Regions from separate parts of the Bacillus sp. PK6-025 genome, predicted to be linked through region 1. Evidence: riboswitches for the same ligand, from Rfam matches in the RefSeq annotation. Region 1 holds a riboswitch; the other holds the start of a gene.
What was found. A riboswitch is a leader RNA that binds a small molecule or an ion and turns the genes downstream of it on or off. The one in region 1 is predicted to bind S-adenosylmethionine.
Positions count from the first base shown of each region.

Region 2: it holds a riboswitch for S-adenosylmethionine, as region 1 does, so the genes downstream of both, M1D67_RS06200 (bifunctional homocysteine S-methyltransferase/methylenetetrahydrofolate reductase) here and M1D67_RS05030 (methionine ABC transporter ATP-binding protein) in region 1, are expected to answer to the same signal.

Region 1 is NZ_CP096509.1:987,114-994,810, forward strand. Features, by position in the region: gene M1D67_RS04995 (hypothetical protein) at 1-106, shown strand, start outside; gene M1D67_RS05000 (hypothetical protein) at 240-1,007, shown strand; gene M1D67_RS05005 (GntR family transcriptional regulator) at 1,012-1,386, shown strand; gene M1D67_RS05010 (ABC transporter ATP-binding protein) at 1,383-2,084, shown strand; gene M1D67_RS05015 (ABC transporter ATP-binding protein) at 2,104-3,027, shown strand; gene M1D67_RS05020 (ABC transporter permease) at 3,020-3,961, shown strand; gene cspB (cold shock-like protein CspB) at 4,078-4,278, opposite strand; SAM riboswitch class I at 4,582-4,695, shown strand; gene M1D67_RS05030 (methionine ABC transporter ATP-binding protein) at 4,795-5,796, shown strand; gene M1D67_RS05035 (methionine ABC transporter permease) at 5,799-6,449, shown strand; gene M1D67_RS05040 (MetQ/NlpA family ABC transporter substrate-binding protein) at 6,471-7,289, shown strand; gene M1D67_RS05045 (L-cystine transporter) at 7,416-7,697, shown strand, end outside.
Region 2 is NZ_CP096509.1:1,231,802-1,239,498, reverse strand. Features, by position in the region: gene guaC (GMP reductase) at 1-210, shown strand, start outside; gene M1D67_RS06235 (BsuPI-related putative proteinase inhibitor) at 300-752, opposite strand; gene M1D67_RS06230 (YitT family protein) at 768-1,610, opposite strand; gene M1D67_RS06225 (DegV family protein) at 1,774-2,634, shown strand; gene M1D67_RS06220 (spore germination protein) at 2,676-2,882, opposite strand; gene M1D67_RS06215 (DUF3941 domain-containing protein) at 3,038-3,160, shown strand; partial or broken gene M1D67_RS06210 (CvfB family protein) at 3,198-4,066, opposite strand; gene M1D67_RS06205 (YajQ family cyclic di-GMP-binding protein) at 4,207-4,698, shown strand; SAM riboswitch class I at 4,776-4,887, shown strand; gene M1D67_RS06200 (bifunctional homocysteine S-methyltransferase/methylenetetrahydrofolate reductase) at 4,966-6,795, shown strand; gene metH (methionine synthase) at 6,788-7,697, shown strand, end outside.

The DNA.
Region 1 (7,697 bases):
ACTTCAACATCCAAAAGAGGAAAAAAACCATTCCGAGAAAACGGAAATGGACGATATGGATTACCGAAAAGCATTAAAATCCATGAAAAAGCGGGAACAGGATTAAAGGCAAATTCGCTGGGAACCAGCGGGTTTGCTTTTTTTTTTTGCATTTTTTTGTAATATTTGATTGCGATTTTTACTGTATCGGTGTACTATTGATGTAGTACACCGATACAGTGACTAGAGGAGGATATGTTTTGCGGTCTTTCAGCGGTTTATTTAAAAAAGATTTTCTCATGGCAAGGTTTTGGTTTTTGGTTTGGATGCTGTGCATGATTTGTGCGATTATTGCAAGCTTTTGGTTTGCTCATTATACAGGCGAATCAATGGCTCTTTTTGGGGCGCTAGTGACCATTTTATTATTTCATAGTCTGTTTTGTCCTTTAATGATCCTAGCTCAGCTCCGTCTGGAAGGGAAGACGCAGCTTTGGTTATATAATCCGAACAACAGTGCGTTATTGCTGGTGTCAAAGCTTGCTTCAGCTGCCGTATACCAATTGATTTCCCACGCTGTTTTATTCATTTTCGGGCTGGTTGTCAGAAGCGTTCTGCTCTCCAGCAGCGCCGGTCTGTTTTCCGTGTCAGATTTGCTTCTCGTCAATATCGCTGTCTTTTTAGGCTCCATCAGTTTTTCCACATGGGTGATGTTTCTGTGGACGGTATATGAAGCGCTCAGAAAATATCCGGCTATCAAAAAAATCCGCTGGATCATTCCCTTGCTAATCTACAGTGCTTACGGATTAATCGAGGCGCTGTTCATCGAGAGCGGCTTATTCCAGGAATTGCAGAAATTGTGGAGCATTTCTTTAAAGGCTGAATTCAAACTTCATTACGAACATTCAGGATGGACTGTTACATTTTCTCAAGTTGATTTGCCGGGTGTTCTCCTGGTGTATTACACAGTCTTAGGCGTCTGTCTCTTCTATCTCTCCTGCAAATTACTGAACAGAAGAGTTGAGGTGTAAAAGAATGGCAAATGAATTTTCTGCTTCAAAGCCGATCTATAGGCAAATAGCCGAACAGCTCTTTAAAAAAATGATTCGCGGAGAGATCAAGCCGGGAGAAAAATTGCCTTCGGTCCGTGAGCTGGCTGTTCAGACACAGGTAAATCCGAATACAATCCAAAGAACCTACAATGAAATGGAAAGGATGGGCGTGGTGGAGACCAGAAGGGGACAGGGCACCTTTGTTGTTGAACATACGGAAGTCATCGATGATTTAAAGCGGGAGATGAGGACGGAAGTTATCGGGCAATTTGTCCAGAGCATGGAAGAGCTTGGCTTGTCTAAACAAGACATGTTGTTGGAACTTGACCGTTTTCTTCAGAAAGGAGATCCCAAATGAAGATTGAGCTGAAAAATGTCACGAAGAAGTTTGGCAAAGAGTATGCGCTCAAAGAGGCCGATCTGTCACTTTCTCCCGGGAAAATTTACGGGTTGACAGGACCGAACGGCAGCGGCAAATCTACGATCTTGAAGCTGATCACAGGGCTCTCGTTTCCGGATTCGGGCTCGGTGCTGATCGGAGGGCGGCCGGCAGCCAGAAAGGAGACGAAGAACATCGCCTATTTAACAGAGCTCGATATGTTCTACGATCCATTTCGGGTCAAGGATATGATTCACTTTTATGAAACCCAGTTTTCCGATTTCCGTATAAATAAAGCGTGGGATCTGTTAAAGGACATGAAAATCGACGGGGATAAAAAAATCGGCAAGCTTTCCAAAGGCAACCGGGGCAGGCTGAAGCTCGCGCTCACATTGGCGCGCGATGCAGCAGTCGTGCTGCTTGATGAGCCGTTTTCCGGTCTTGATCCGATGGTGAGAGAATCGATCGTCAAAAGCCTTCTTACATATTTGGAGCTTGATAAGCAGACAATCGTCATCGCCACCCATGAGATTCATGAAATTGAACAAATTTTGGATGAGGTCGTTGTCGTCTTAAATGGCCGAATTGAAGAAAAAAAGGATGTCGAACAGCTGCGCGAGGAATCCGGAATGTCGCTTTTGGAATGGCTGAAACGGTTTATTGAAGAAAAAAATTGAAAAGGCTGGAGGAGAAACAGTGGAAACACTTTTGGAATTAAAAAATGTATCAAAAACGATCAGGGGGAAAAAGATTATCGACGGCTTGAGCTTTGACGTGCGGGCAGGCGAAATATTCGGCTTCCTGGGTCCGAACGGCGCCGGAAAAACGACGACGATCCGGATGATTGTCGGGCATATGAACATCACCGCCGGTGAAATCGCCGTGTGCGGCGTCAGCGTAAAAGAAAATTTTGAAAAGGCCGCGCGGCATATCGGAGCGATCGTTGAAAATCCGGAACTGTATAAATTTTTAACGGGCTATCAAAACCTTCAGCAATACGCGCGCATGACGAAAGGCGTGACGAAACAGAAAATTGACGAAATCGTCGAGCTTGTCGGATTGAAAAACAGGATCAATGATAAGGTCAAAACGTATTCTTTAGGAATGAGACAAAGGCTTGGCCTGGCCCAAAGCCTTTTGCACGATCCGAAGCTCTTGATTCTCGATGAGCCGACGAACGGGCTTGATCCGGCCGGTATCCGGGAAATTCGCGATCATTTAAGAAAGCTGACGAGAGAAAGAGGTATGGCGGTCATCGTTTCAAGCCACCTGCTTTCAGAAATGGAGCTGATGTGCGACAGGATCGCCATTATCCAGAACGGAAAGCTCCGGGATATTCAGCATGTGCACGGACCCGCTCAGGATGAAAAGAAGCGCTATTATATTCAAGCGGATGACAATCAGGCTCTGATGCGGGAAGCGGCTGCCTTCAAAAAGATGAAGGTTGACGAAGCGGATGGCGGGATAGAGCTCAGCCTTCAAAAGGATGAAGTGCCTGATTTGATCAAACACTTGTCAGACAACGGTGTCCGCCTATATGAAGTGAAGGCTGTGAACAAATCGCTGGAAGACCGGTTCCTGGAAATCACCGCAGAGAAGGAGGAAGCTCAGCATGTTTAATCTCATCGTAAATGAATGGATCAAAATTTTTAATCGAAAAGGCACATATGTCATGATTGCGATTTTGCTGTTATCTGCCATCGGGCTGGGCGTTCTCACAAAGACGATCGGAGAGACAGACCAAAACCCGGACTGGAAAAAAGAATTGATGCAGGAAAATAAAGATATGAAAGAACAACTTAAAGGGGTCAATAATCCGGCACTTGAAAAAAGCTATGAACGGTTGACCGCCATTAATGAGTATCGAATCAAGCACGATTTGCCGGAAGACGGGGACTATTCGGCCCTGTCGTTCATCAGCGACGCGAGCAGCACCATTCCTCTCCTCGGTCTGTTTGTGATCACGGTGGCTGCGGGAATCGTTGCGAATGAATTCAACTGGGGAACGGTGAAGCTGCTTGTCATCAGGCCGATCAGCCGCTTTAAAATTTTGCTGGCAAAATATTTTACAGTTCTGCTTTTTGCATTGGCTTTGCTTTTCATTCTGTTCGCAAGCGCGGGTATCACAGGCATTGCTTTATTCGGGGCAGGCGACGGCAGCCAGGTTCACTTGGCGTACGCCGATGGAACAGTTGAAGAAAAAAGCCTGCTGCTGCACTTGGCCGGCAGCTATTTGCTGAATTCAATCTCGCTTTTGATGATGGCGACAATGGCCTTTATGATTTCAGCTGTTTTCAGAAACAGCTCGCTTGCCGTAGGTATTTCAATTTTCCTTTTGGCAATGGGCGGAACGGTGACAAACTTGCTCGCAACGAAATTTGATTGGGTGAAATACATCTTATTTGCCAACACTGATCTCACTCAATACTTTGACGGATCTCCGCTTGTTTCAGACATGACGCTGGGATTCTCGATTGTGGTGCTGGCTGTCTATTTTATCGTTTTTCATGTGCTCGCCTTTGGTGCATTCACAAAAAGAGACATCGCTTCATAAGCGGTTTTCGCAAAAAAAGCCTGACGCCGGTTTTCCGGGCGTCAGGCTTTTTTTAAATATAAAAAGACTGCTGACATTCGGTCAGCAGTCCTGTATGAAGATCAGCGGTTCACAGCTTACGCTTTTGTTACGTTAGCAGCTTGTGGTCCGCGGTTTCCTTCAACGATTTCGAAAGATACAGATTGGCCTTCTTCCAAAGTTTTGAAGCCTTCGCCTTGAATAGCAGAGAAATGAACGAATACATCGTCTTGTCCTTCAACTTCGATGAATCCGAAACCTTTTTCAGAGTTAAACCATTTTACTTTACCTTCTAGCATGAAATTTCCTCCTAAAGCGATAACGCTTAAATTCACTATTCTTGCTCTAAAACAAACTTCCAAGACGAAAACTCTTACAAAACTTTCTTCTTAAAGATAGTTCGAACAAAAATAATTACCTTTACTTTACCAGTGTTTAAGCGAAATTACAACTGCTAAACACAATTTTTTTAAAAAAAGTGAAATTTAATAATCAGGGCGAAAAATAAAGCATTAAAAAGCGGGTTTTTGAAATTTTCACAATTCTGATTGACAACATTTCAAAGAAGCTGTAAAGTTAGGTAAAACTTCATGCATCAACACTTCTTATTCAGAGAGGCGGAGGGAATTGGCCCTATGAAGCCTCGGCAGCGGGTTCTGCATACAGCAGAATACTGTGCCACATCCAACAAGCCGTACGGGCTTGGAAGATAAGAAGAGAGCGGACCACTCTATTTACTTCGTGTCGTCTAAGGCTTCTTCTTATTTTTTAAGAGGGAGCCTTTTTTGTTAGCCAAAAAGAGGAGGAAGATCATCATGATTACATTTGAAGGCGTTGAAAAGGTCTATGAAAGCGGCGGACAGAAGGTTCATGCGCTCAATGGAATCGACCTTCATGTAGATAAAGGGGAAATATACGGCGTCATCGGATTCAGCGGCGCAGGGAAAAGCACGCTGATCCGCTGTGTGAACTTCCTTGAAAAACCGACGGCCGGAAAGGTATTCGTCGGCGGAAGAGACTTGATGTCTCTGTCGAAAGCTGAGATTCGAGCTGTTAAAAGGAAGATCGGCATGGTATTTCAGCATTTTAACCTGTTAAATTCAAAGACGATTTTCGCTAATGTCGCTGAGCCGCTCGCGCTTGTCAAAACACCGAAAGCCGAAATCAAGCAAAAAGTGACGGAACTGCTCCATTTTGTCGGACTTGAGGATAAAGCCCGCGATTATCCGGATCAGCTGTCGGGCGGCCAAAAGCAGCGCGTCGGCATTGCCCGGGCGCTGGCGACAAATCCGGAGGTTCTGCTCTGTGATGAAGCGACATCCGCGCTTGACCCGCAGACGACCGGCGATATTTTGAAGCTGCTGAAGCGCGTCAACGAACAATATAACATCACGATTTTGTTGATCACTCATGAAATGAATGTGGCAAAAGAAATCTGCGACAAAGTCGCGGTCATTGAAAAAGGAAGGATCATTGAATCAGGCAGCGTGTTTGACGTGTTTTCCGCGCCGGAAACCGAAACGGCCAAAAGCTTTGTCAAATCAGCCATCGACCACGAGATACCTGAATCGATTCAAAAATTAAATGTGAAGCATCTCTACCAGCTTCAATTTGTCGGCGAATCTTCCGGGAAGCCATTTCTTTCGCAAGTGGCAAAGCGGTTTGACGTAGAAGTCAACATTCTGCACGGAACGATTACAGAGCTTCAGGGAATTCCGTTTGGCAGTATGACGGTTGAACTGCAGGGGGAAGACGGTGAAATCGGGCGGGCGCTCGAATATATCCGCAGAGAAAACATTCGCATCAGGGAGGTATAAGCATGCTTGTTACATATGACCAAATCATTGACGCACTGGTTCAGACGATTCAAATGACGGTTTTCTCGCTTTTATTTTCAAGCGTGATCGGCATTCCGCTCGGCATTTTGCTGGTTGTCACAAGGAAGGGGCATCTGCTTGAAAATCCGGCAGTTTTTACGGTTGTCAATATGATCATTAACATTTTCCGTTCCGTTCCGTTTATCATCTTGATGGTTGCTTTAATTCCGGTGACAAGGCTGATTGTGGGGACGTCCATCGGCACATCGGCAGCGATTGTTCCCCTGACTTTTTATGCGGGGCCTTACATCGCAAGGCTCGTCGAGAACTCTCTGCTTGAAGTCGATCCGGGAGTCATTGAAGCCGCTGAAGCAATGGGAGCGACTCCGCGGCAGATCATCTTCCGGTTTCTGATTCCGGAAGCGCTCGGTTCGCTTGTGCTGAGTTTTACGGTGGCAACGGTCGGATTGGTCGGAGCGTCGGCGATGGCTGGTGCGATAGGCGCCGGCGGTCTTGGGGATTTGGCGATCACATACGGCTACCAAAGGTTTGACACGCTGACGATGATCATCACGGTTGCAATTCTCGTCATCGTTGTGCAGGGATTGCAGACATCCGGAAACGTTCTGTCCAAAAAATTGAGAAGAAGATAAACAGAGAGGGAGACAGCTATGATGAAAAAGTTCACATTTGTTATCATTTTACTGCTGCTTGCGGGAGTGATCGCGGGGTGTGCGGCAGACTCTGATGCGAAAACCATTAAAATCGGCATCAGCGGAACGGATACAAGAATCTGGGACTTTGTGAAGAAAAAAGCCGAGAAAGAAGGCTTAAAGCTTGAAATCGTCAAATATTCTGATTATGTTCAGCCGAACCAGGCTTTGGCGGGCGGTGACATTGACGCCAATGCATTTCAGACGATATCTTACTTTAATGCATTCAAAAAGGAACGCAATCTTGAACTATCGCCGATCGGCACAACGATCATCGCTCCGATGGGCATTTATTCCGAGAAGTATGATTCGCCTGACGATATACCAAACGGCGCGGAAATCGCTGTTCCGAGCGAAGCGACGAACATGGGCAGAGCCTTGCTCCTGTTGGAGTCCGCCGGCCTGCTTCAATTAAAGGACGGATTTGACGGAAACGGAACGCTTGATGCGATTAAAGAAAATCCTAAAAAACTCAAAATCACAACGGTGGCCGCAGAGCAAACGCCGCGCGTGCTTCCCGACGTCGCTGCATCTGTTATCAACAACGGCATAGCGGTTGACGCCGGCTTCCATCCTGTCAAAGATTCGATTAAACTGGAAGACGAAACAGCGACACCGTACATCAACATTATTGCGGCCAGAACAGAAGACCGGGACCGTGAAGATTTGAAAAAGATCGTTGAGCTGTACCAATCAGACGATACCGCTGAATTGATCAAAAAAGAGTTTGACGGTGCACAGCTGCCGACTTTTGTTCCACTGAAAGACATCGGCGAATAAAATGTCAGTCGCGCAATTGATTCCCGGGTCATATATTGAAATACATCGATAATTCCTACTTGACCAATCAGGTTTGTTGTACTATAGTTTTTAAATGTAAAAAATTCTGGGGGTGCTTTTGTTACCATGACATTATTTGTTGTTATTAATATTATCGTCATGCTCGGCCTGATGGCGCTCCTTTATATGATGCAAAAAAAACATGTTTCGTTTTCTAAGCGGGTATTTACCGCTCTGGGAATCGGCATTGTTTTTGGATTCGCTTTGCATTTTATATATGGTTCGTCTTCAGAAACGATTACGCAGACATCTGATTGGTTTAATATTGCAGGCGGCGGCTATGTGAAGCTTTTGCAGATGATCGTTATGCCGCTTGTATTCATCTCGATTTTGGGTGCTTTTACAAAG
Region 2 (7,697 bases), 240 kb from region 1:
GCTTCTGAGTACCAAAAAGGTGAAAAGAAAAATGTCGAAGGCAAAAAAATGTACGTGGAGCATAAAGGCGCGATCATGGATACGCTGACAGAAATGGAACAGGATCTGCAATCATCCATTTCTTACGCGGGAGGAAACAAGCTCGATGCGATCCGCAACGTAGACTACGTTATCGTTAAAAATTCTATTTTCAACGGGGATCAATATTAACGGTCACAGGGTGGTGTTCAGGCAGCCGCCTTCCCTTCTGCCTGACAGCATACAAAAAGGCATCCTTCCCGGGATGCCTTTTTTGACGGCTATTTCACTTCAAACGTTTTGCCGGTCCTCAAAGTTGCAAACTGTTCCGATCTTCCCAAAAATGTCACGTTTACTTCATATGTGCCGGGTTCAGGCACCTCTTTCCATACATCAGTAAAATCGTAAGACTCTTTCGGTTTGAGCGTCATCGTCTGGAACGCCTGCGTAAACATTTTTCCTTTCGAATAGCGGTACCTTTCATTCCCTTCTTTGTCGTTGACGATCAGTTCAAATTTCTGTCCGCTACTGAATTCAAACTCTGCCACATCATCCGTATGGTTGACAACCGACATCCGAAATTCGATTTCTCCCTGCTTCTGAACGGGTTCAACCGTTAATGTTACACTCCCGTTATTCACTTCCCCTGATACCTCCTTATCGGGGACTTGATCCCCGTTTTGCCCGCATCCACCGACAAACAGCAACATTACAATCATGGAAATCAGCCGCATTCATTCACCCTTTCATTAATCTTTGCGGAAAAACCCTAAAACCTGCGTTGTCTGCACGACGTTTGTGAAAGCATTTGGATCCACTTCATTAATGATTTTTTCCAAGTCGTATAATTCGTATCTTGTAATCACAATGATCATCATTTCTTTCTGTTCATTCGTAAAGGCGCCTTTCGCCGGAACGGTTGTAATGCCGCGGACCATCTTTCCGTAAATCGCTTCTTTGATCTCCTCCGCTTTCTTTGTGACAATCATAACGGTGAGCTTGGCGTGACGGGTGTGGATGGCATCGATCACCCTGGTTGTCACATATAGTGTAACGAGCGTATATAATGCTTTCTCCCACCCGTTCAATAATCCTGCTGTTAAAATGATCGCACCGTTTAAAATAAAGAAATAGGTGCCGACCGGTTTGTCTTTCCACTTCGCCAGGATCATCGCGATAATATCCAAACCGCCCGTTGAAGCCCCGTATTTAAGGGTCAGGCCGATTCCGACCGCGGCGATCACCCCGCCGAACACGGCGTTCAGCAAAATATCGTTTGACAGGCTCGCCTCAGGGAGCATTCCTAAAAAGACCGTCGTCAAGGCTACGCTCAAAATGCTGTAAACCGTAAATGAGCGCCCGACCTTCAGCCAGCCCAGAATCCCGACGGGAATGTTTAAAATAAACAATAGCGTCCCCGTTGAAAAGTAAATCGGGCTGTACTGGTCAAGCGCACTCGATAAAAGCTGCGCTACCCCCGTAAAGCCGCTGGCGTAAACATCGGCGGGAATCAGAAACAGATTCAATCCGATGGCATTTAACAAGGCGCCGATGATGACAATGAACAATTTTTTTGCTTCAGCTATGACCATATTTAGTTCCTCCGCTACTTTCGTATATATTTGGTTTACCCTTAAAACAATATTTTGAAAACGTCAATGTGAAAATATATGATATAGTTGACCTAAAAAACGAAATATACCGAAGGACAGTTTGGCGTCCTTTTCAACCATTTTTTAGAAAGAAGGGGTTCAAATGAACGTTCACCTTTTAGCAGACAGTGCGGCAGATTTGCCGAAATCTTTTTATGATGAACATCACATCTCATTTATTCCGTTAAAGGTGCTGCTTGATGAAAAAGAGTACGATGACCTTCTGACGATTCAGCCTCTGGACGTTTATGAAGCGATGCGCGAAGGCAAAGCGCCGAAAACGTCCCAGCCGTCCATGATGCGGTTCAAGAATGCATTCAGCGAGCTGGCCGGCGAAAACAAACCCGCTCTCTATATCGCCTTTTCTTCAGAGCTTTCCGGAACATACCAGACGGCTGTGATGGCAGCAAACGAAGTCAAGGAAGAGTTCCCTGATTTCGATCTGCGGATCATCGACTCAAAATGCGCTTCATTAGGCTATGGGCTCGCGGTTAAGCACGCCCTTAAACTCGCAACTAACGGCAATACAATACAAGAAATTGAATCGTCTGTAAAGGACTTTTGCGAACATCTTGAACATATTTTTACCGTAGATGACCTGACTTATTTGGCAAGAGGCGGAAGAATCAGCAAAGCATCGGCATTTGTCGGCGGTTTGCTGAATATTAAACCGCTCCTGCATGTTGAAGACGGCAAGCTTGTCCCCTTGGAAAAAATCCGCGGCAAAAAGAAGCTGCTCAAACGGATGATCGATTTGATGAAAGAAAGAAGCGTCGATTTGAGCGGACAGACGGTCGGCATCAGCCACGGAGATGACGAAGAGACGGCCGAAGAGGTCAAACGGATGATCGAAGCCGAATTTCAGCCGGGGGAAATCGTCGTCAACATGGTCGGTTCAGCGGTCGGCGCCCATTCCGGCCCCGGAACGTTGGCGGTCTTTTTTCCGGGGAAAGACAAAAGATAAGGTAAAACAGAGGCCTGCTTGATAAAAGCAGGCTTTCTTCGTCAGCTGTCTTCGGTGACTGTTCCTTCAGCGGCGGCCGGTGTAAGCGCTCCATCAAGAAAACCGGCAGCCGCTGTCGCGACATCAGGACCTCCAGACCCCTCGACCACTTTTTCCATTGTGATCGGACAAATTTTGAACGCACCGCCAAAATTGACGACTCCTCCTGCCGAAACACTTTGAATGTAAACTGAGCAGCAATGTTTCATACCAAGTCTCCTTTTTTTGGGTCTTATGATATGTGTATGCTGGCGGTACAAGGAGGCTTAAACTTCCCGGCAAAAAACATCGCGGTTGGGAGAGTACATAGTTTCGCCGGCAGTGTGCAAGCTAAAAGCGACATTTTGACAGGAGGTGCTTCCTCATGAAAGATGATGATAAAAAGCCAGTTGACAACAACGCCGTCAACCAGCAGAAAAACCGGCTCGCTGAAAAGAACAGACAAGCCGGTAAACACCAGGAATCAAAGAAGCCTGATCACTTGTAAAAAACCGGCGGCGTCCTCATCGGACGCCGCCTCATATTTATTTTTTCTCGTATGTCCAGCCCTCTTCCTGATAGATTTTATCCTGTTTCATCAGATGACCGAGCGCCCTTTTAAATGCTGCTTTGCTCATGTTGAAGCGCTCTTTGATATCCTCAGGGTCGCTTTTATCCCAGAACGGCATCGCGCCGTTTCTCGTTCTCATATAAGTCAAAATTTGTTCTGCATCAACCGATAAGGCATCCTGCTTTCTTGGCAGAAGCGACAGATTAACAGAACCGTCTTCTTTTACTTTGATCACCCTTGCGGTCAGCTTTTCCCCAAGCCTCGGCTCTTCCTTTCGCTCAGAAGAATGGATAAAGCCTCTGATGCCGGTTTCGGAAATCATAAAAGAGCCTGATGCGATCAAGCGGTAGATCGTTCCGGTGAGCTCTTTATTCATCAGACCGGGTGAAGCTTCACTAAACAGCTCGCTGATCTTATCCTCCGGCGCCGGTTTGGCAAACATCCTTCCGTGCCCCGTGATTTTCAGCATACAGTACAGCCTGTCCCCTTTTTGCGGCCATACTGATTCATACGGCGGGAGATGCTCTGTCGCAACGAGGGCGTCCTTCGAGAGCCCGACATCGACGAAAACCCCCATGCCGCTGACGGCATCAACGACTTCCACCCAGCCGTACTGTTCAGCGCTGATCATCGGCTTTCTCATCGTAGCCGCCAAGCGATCTTCATGATCGACATATAAAAAGACATCGACCTCTTCTCTGTCTTCAATATCCTCCGTGATCTCGCTCTGATGCAGAAGGACCGCCGTTTCGCCGTCCGTCAAAAAGTAACCGTAATCGGCTTTATGATCTATTTTCAATGTTAGCTGCTGTCCTGGTTTCATACTGTTTCTTCCTTTCTTATCCGCCTGTTTTTCTTTTTCTTATTATTCCTCCAATGTTAAAATTATTGCCGGATCGCGGCCAGGCAAACCGCTCGATATTGGAAGTTTCACCTTATTCTACTATAATTGACTCATAAGTAAAATGGATGGAGGTTTTCACATGGCGAAAGAAAGCTCATTTGATATCGTCTCAAAGGTTGAACTGCCTGAAGTTCAAAACGCAATTCAGACCGCTCTCAAGGAAATCGGCACACGCTATGATTTCAAAGGGTCAAAAAGCAGCATCACACTCGAAGGAGACGAGCTCGTTCTCGTATCGGACGACGAATTTAAAATGAACCAGCTGAAAGACGTGCTTGTCGGCAAACTGATCAAGCGGAACGTCCCGACGAAAAACATCGAATACTCAAAGCTTGAGAACGCTTCAGGCGGCACGGTCAGACAGCGCGGAAAACTAGTTCAGGGCATCGACAAAGAAAACGCGAAAAAAATCAATAACCTGATAAAAAAATCGGGTCTGAAAGTTAAATCGCAAGTGCAGGATGATCAAGTCCGCGTAACCGGAAAAAATAAAGACGACCTTCAGCAAATCATCGCGATGGTGAGGGAAGCCGACCTGCCGATTGATGTCCAATTTATAAATTTTCGATAAATTCTTAATTTACTGTTGATTATTCTCCCGATTTTCGGTAAATTGAGTAAAAGTAATCAATAGAAACTAAATAGCTGTTCTTATCAAGAGAGGCAGAGGGACTGGCCCGATGAAGCCTCAGCAACCGGTGAATGAATATTCATGACCAAGGTGCTAAATCCAGCAAGCAGTCTGCTTGGAAGATAAGAAGACGGACAATGTCGATGAAAAGTCTTCTGCTTCACAGAAGACTTTTTTGTTTATCAAAAATGCTTAAGGGGGAAAACGATGGGTTTTTTGGAGGATATAAAAAGCAAAACGTTAATCGCGGACGGCGCAATGGGCACACTTCTGTATTCCTACGGGATCGACAGGTGTTTTGAGGAACTGAACATCTCCAAGCCCGAAGAAGTGAGACGCGTCCACGAAGCGTATGTACAGGCCGGCGCCGATATTATTCAAACGAACACGTACGGCGCAAACTTCATTAAGCTGTCCAGATACGGGCTCGAAGACGAAACAAAACAAATCAACGAAAAAGCGGTCCGTCTCGCCCGCTCCGCCGCCGGTTCTGCTTATGTTCTCGGTACGCTCGGCGGAATCCGGACGTTCAACAAAAACTCGTATTCTCTCGAGGACATTAAAAGAAGCTTCCGCGAACAGCTCTATCTTCTGTTAAATGAGCAGTCGGACGGACTTCTGCTCGAAACCTATTATGATTTAGAAGAAGCGCGCGAAGTTTTAAAGATTGCCAGAAAGGAAACAGAGCTGCCGATCATTTTGAATGTCTCAATGCACGAAGAGGGCGTTCTTCAGGACGGAACCCCGCTTGCGGACGGCCTGAAGCAGCTGGCATCCCTCGGCGCAGACGTCGTTGGCATCAACTGCCGCCTCGGCCCTTATCATATGATCAGAGCGCTTGAAGAAGTCCCGCTTTTAGAAGACGCCTATCTTTCCGTCTATCCGAACAGCAGCCTCCCATCCCTTGTCGAAGGCAGGCTTGTTTATGAGACAGATGATGAATATTTCAGGGAAAGCGCGGAGGAATTCCGCAATCAAGGCGCACGGATCATTGGCGGCTGCTGCGGAACCACGCCGAACCACATCAGGGCGATGGCTGAGGCGGTCAAAGGGCTTCCTCCAGTCACCGAAAAGCACGTGAAAATCAGAAAGAAAGCGGCGCTTGCTGTTCAAAACGAAAGGACAGAGCCCGTTCTCGACGATCTGGCCAAGCAAAAACGGTCCATTATCGTCGAACTCGATCCTCCAAAACAATTAAACTTTGAGAAATTTTTGCACGCCGCTAAAGAGCTTCAATCAGCCGGAATCGATGCACTGACATTGGCGGACAACTCGCTTGCCACACCGAGGATCAGCAATGTCGCCTGCGGCGCGCTCTTAAAACAGCGCCTCGATATGAGGTCGCTGATCCATATTACATGCAGAGACCGCAACCTGATCGGCCTGCAGTCCCATCTAATGGGGCTCGATACACTGGGGCTGTCAGACGTGCTGGCGATTACCGGCGATCCGTCGAAAATCGGCGACTTTCCGGGAGCGACTTCCGTCTATGATCTGACATCGTTCGATTTGATCAGCCTGATCAAGCAGTTCAACGAAGGCTTGTCATATTCAGGTAAACCGCTCGGCAAGAAAACAAATTTCTCAGTGTCGGCCGCCTTCAATCCGAATGTCAGACACATTGACAAAGCGGTGAAACGGCTTGAGAAAAAAATCGCCTGCGGCGCAGACTATTTCATTTCCCAGCCTGTCTATTCAGAGGAGCAGCTCATCAAAATCCACGAAGAAACAAAGCATCTTGAAACACCGATCTATATCGGCGTCATGCCGCTGACCAGCAGCCGCAACGCGGAATTCATCCACAACGAAATCCCCGGCATCAAACTGTCCGATTCAATCCGCGAAAAGATGGCGCTGGCGGGAAATGACAAACAAAAACAGGCCGAGGAAGGGCTCGCGATCGCCCGCTCCCTGCTTGATGCGGCGTGCGACCTGTTCAACGGCATTTATCTGATCACACCGTTTTTGCGGTCTGATTTAACCGCCGAACTGACGGCATATATCCACCAGAAAGAAAAGGAGAAAACAAATGTTTAACATCAATGACCAGCTGAAGAAAAAAATCCTCGTCCTTGACGGTGCGATGGGAACGATGATCCAGAATGCCGGTTTGTCCGCCGCTGACTTCGGCGGCGAGGCCTATGAAGGGTGCAATGAATTTCTAAGCATCACGGCACCTCATATCATTCAGGGCATCCACGAAGCCTATCTGGCCGCTAAAGCCGATATCATCGAAACCAATACATTCGGAGCCACACGGCTCGTTCTGGACGAGTACGACCTCGGGCAGCGCGCCTATGAAGTCAACCTCGCTTCAGTCAAACTCGCCAAAGCGGCCGCCGAAAAGTTTTCCACACCTGAATGGCCAAGGTTTGTCGCCGGCGCGATGGGTCCGACGACAAAAACCCTTTCCGTCACCGGCGGCACGACCTTTGACGAGCTGATCGATAATTACGAGGAACAGGCAAGAGCGCTGATCACAGGGGGAGCCGACCTCTTGCTGCTCGAAACGAGCCAGGATATGCTGAACGTTAAAGCGGGCTTTATCGGTATCAGACAAGCCTTCGAAAAAACCGGCAAAACCCTTCCCCTCATGGTATCAGGCACGATCGAACCGATGGGCACGACACTGGCCGGCCAGGATATCGAATCGTTCTATATCTCACTCGAGCATATGAAGCCGGTCAGCGTCGGTTTAAATTGCGCGACGGGCCCGGAATTTATGACAGATCACATCAGAACCCTTTCTTCCCTTGCGAGGACGGCCGTCAGCTGCTATCCGAATGCCGGCCTCCCCGATGAGGAGGGACAATACCATGAATCACCGCAATCGCTCGCGAAAAAAATCAAGGCGTTTGCAGAAGAAGGCTGGCTGAACATTGTCGGCGGCTGCTGCGGAACGACGCCCGCCCATATTGAAGCGCTGGCCGATGAAGTAG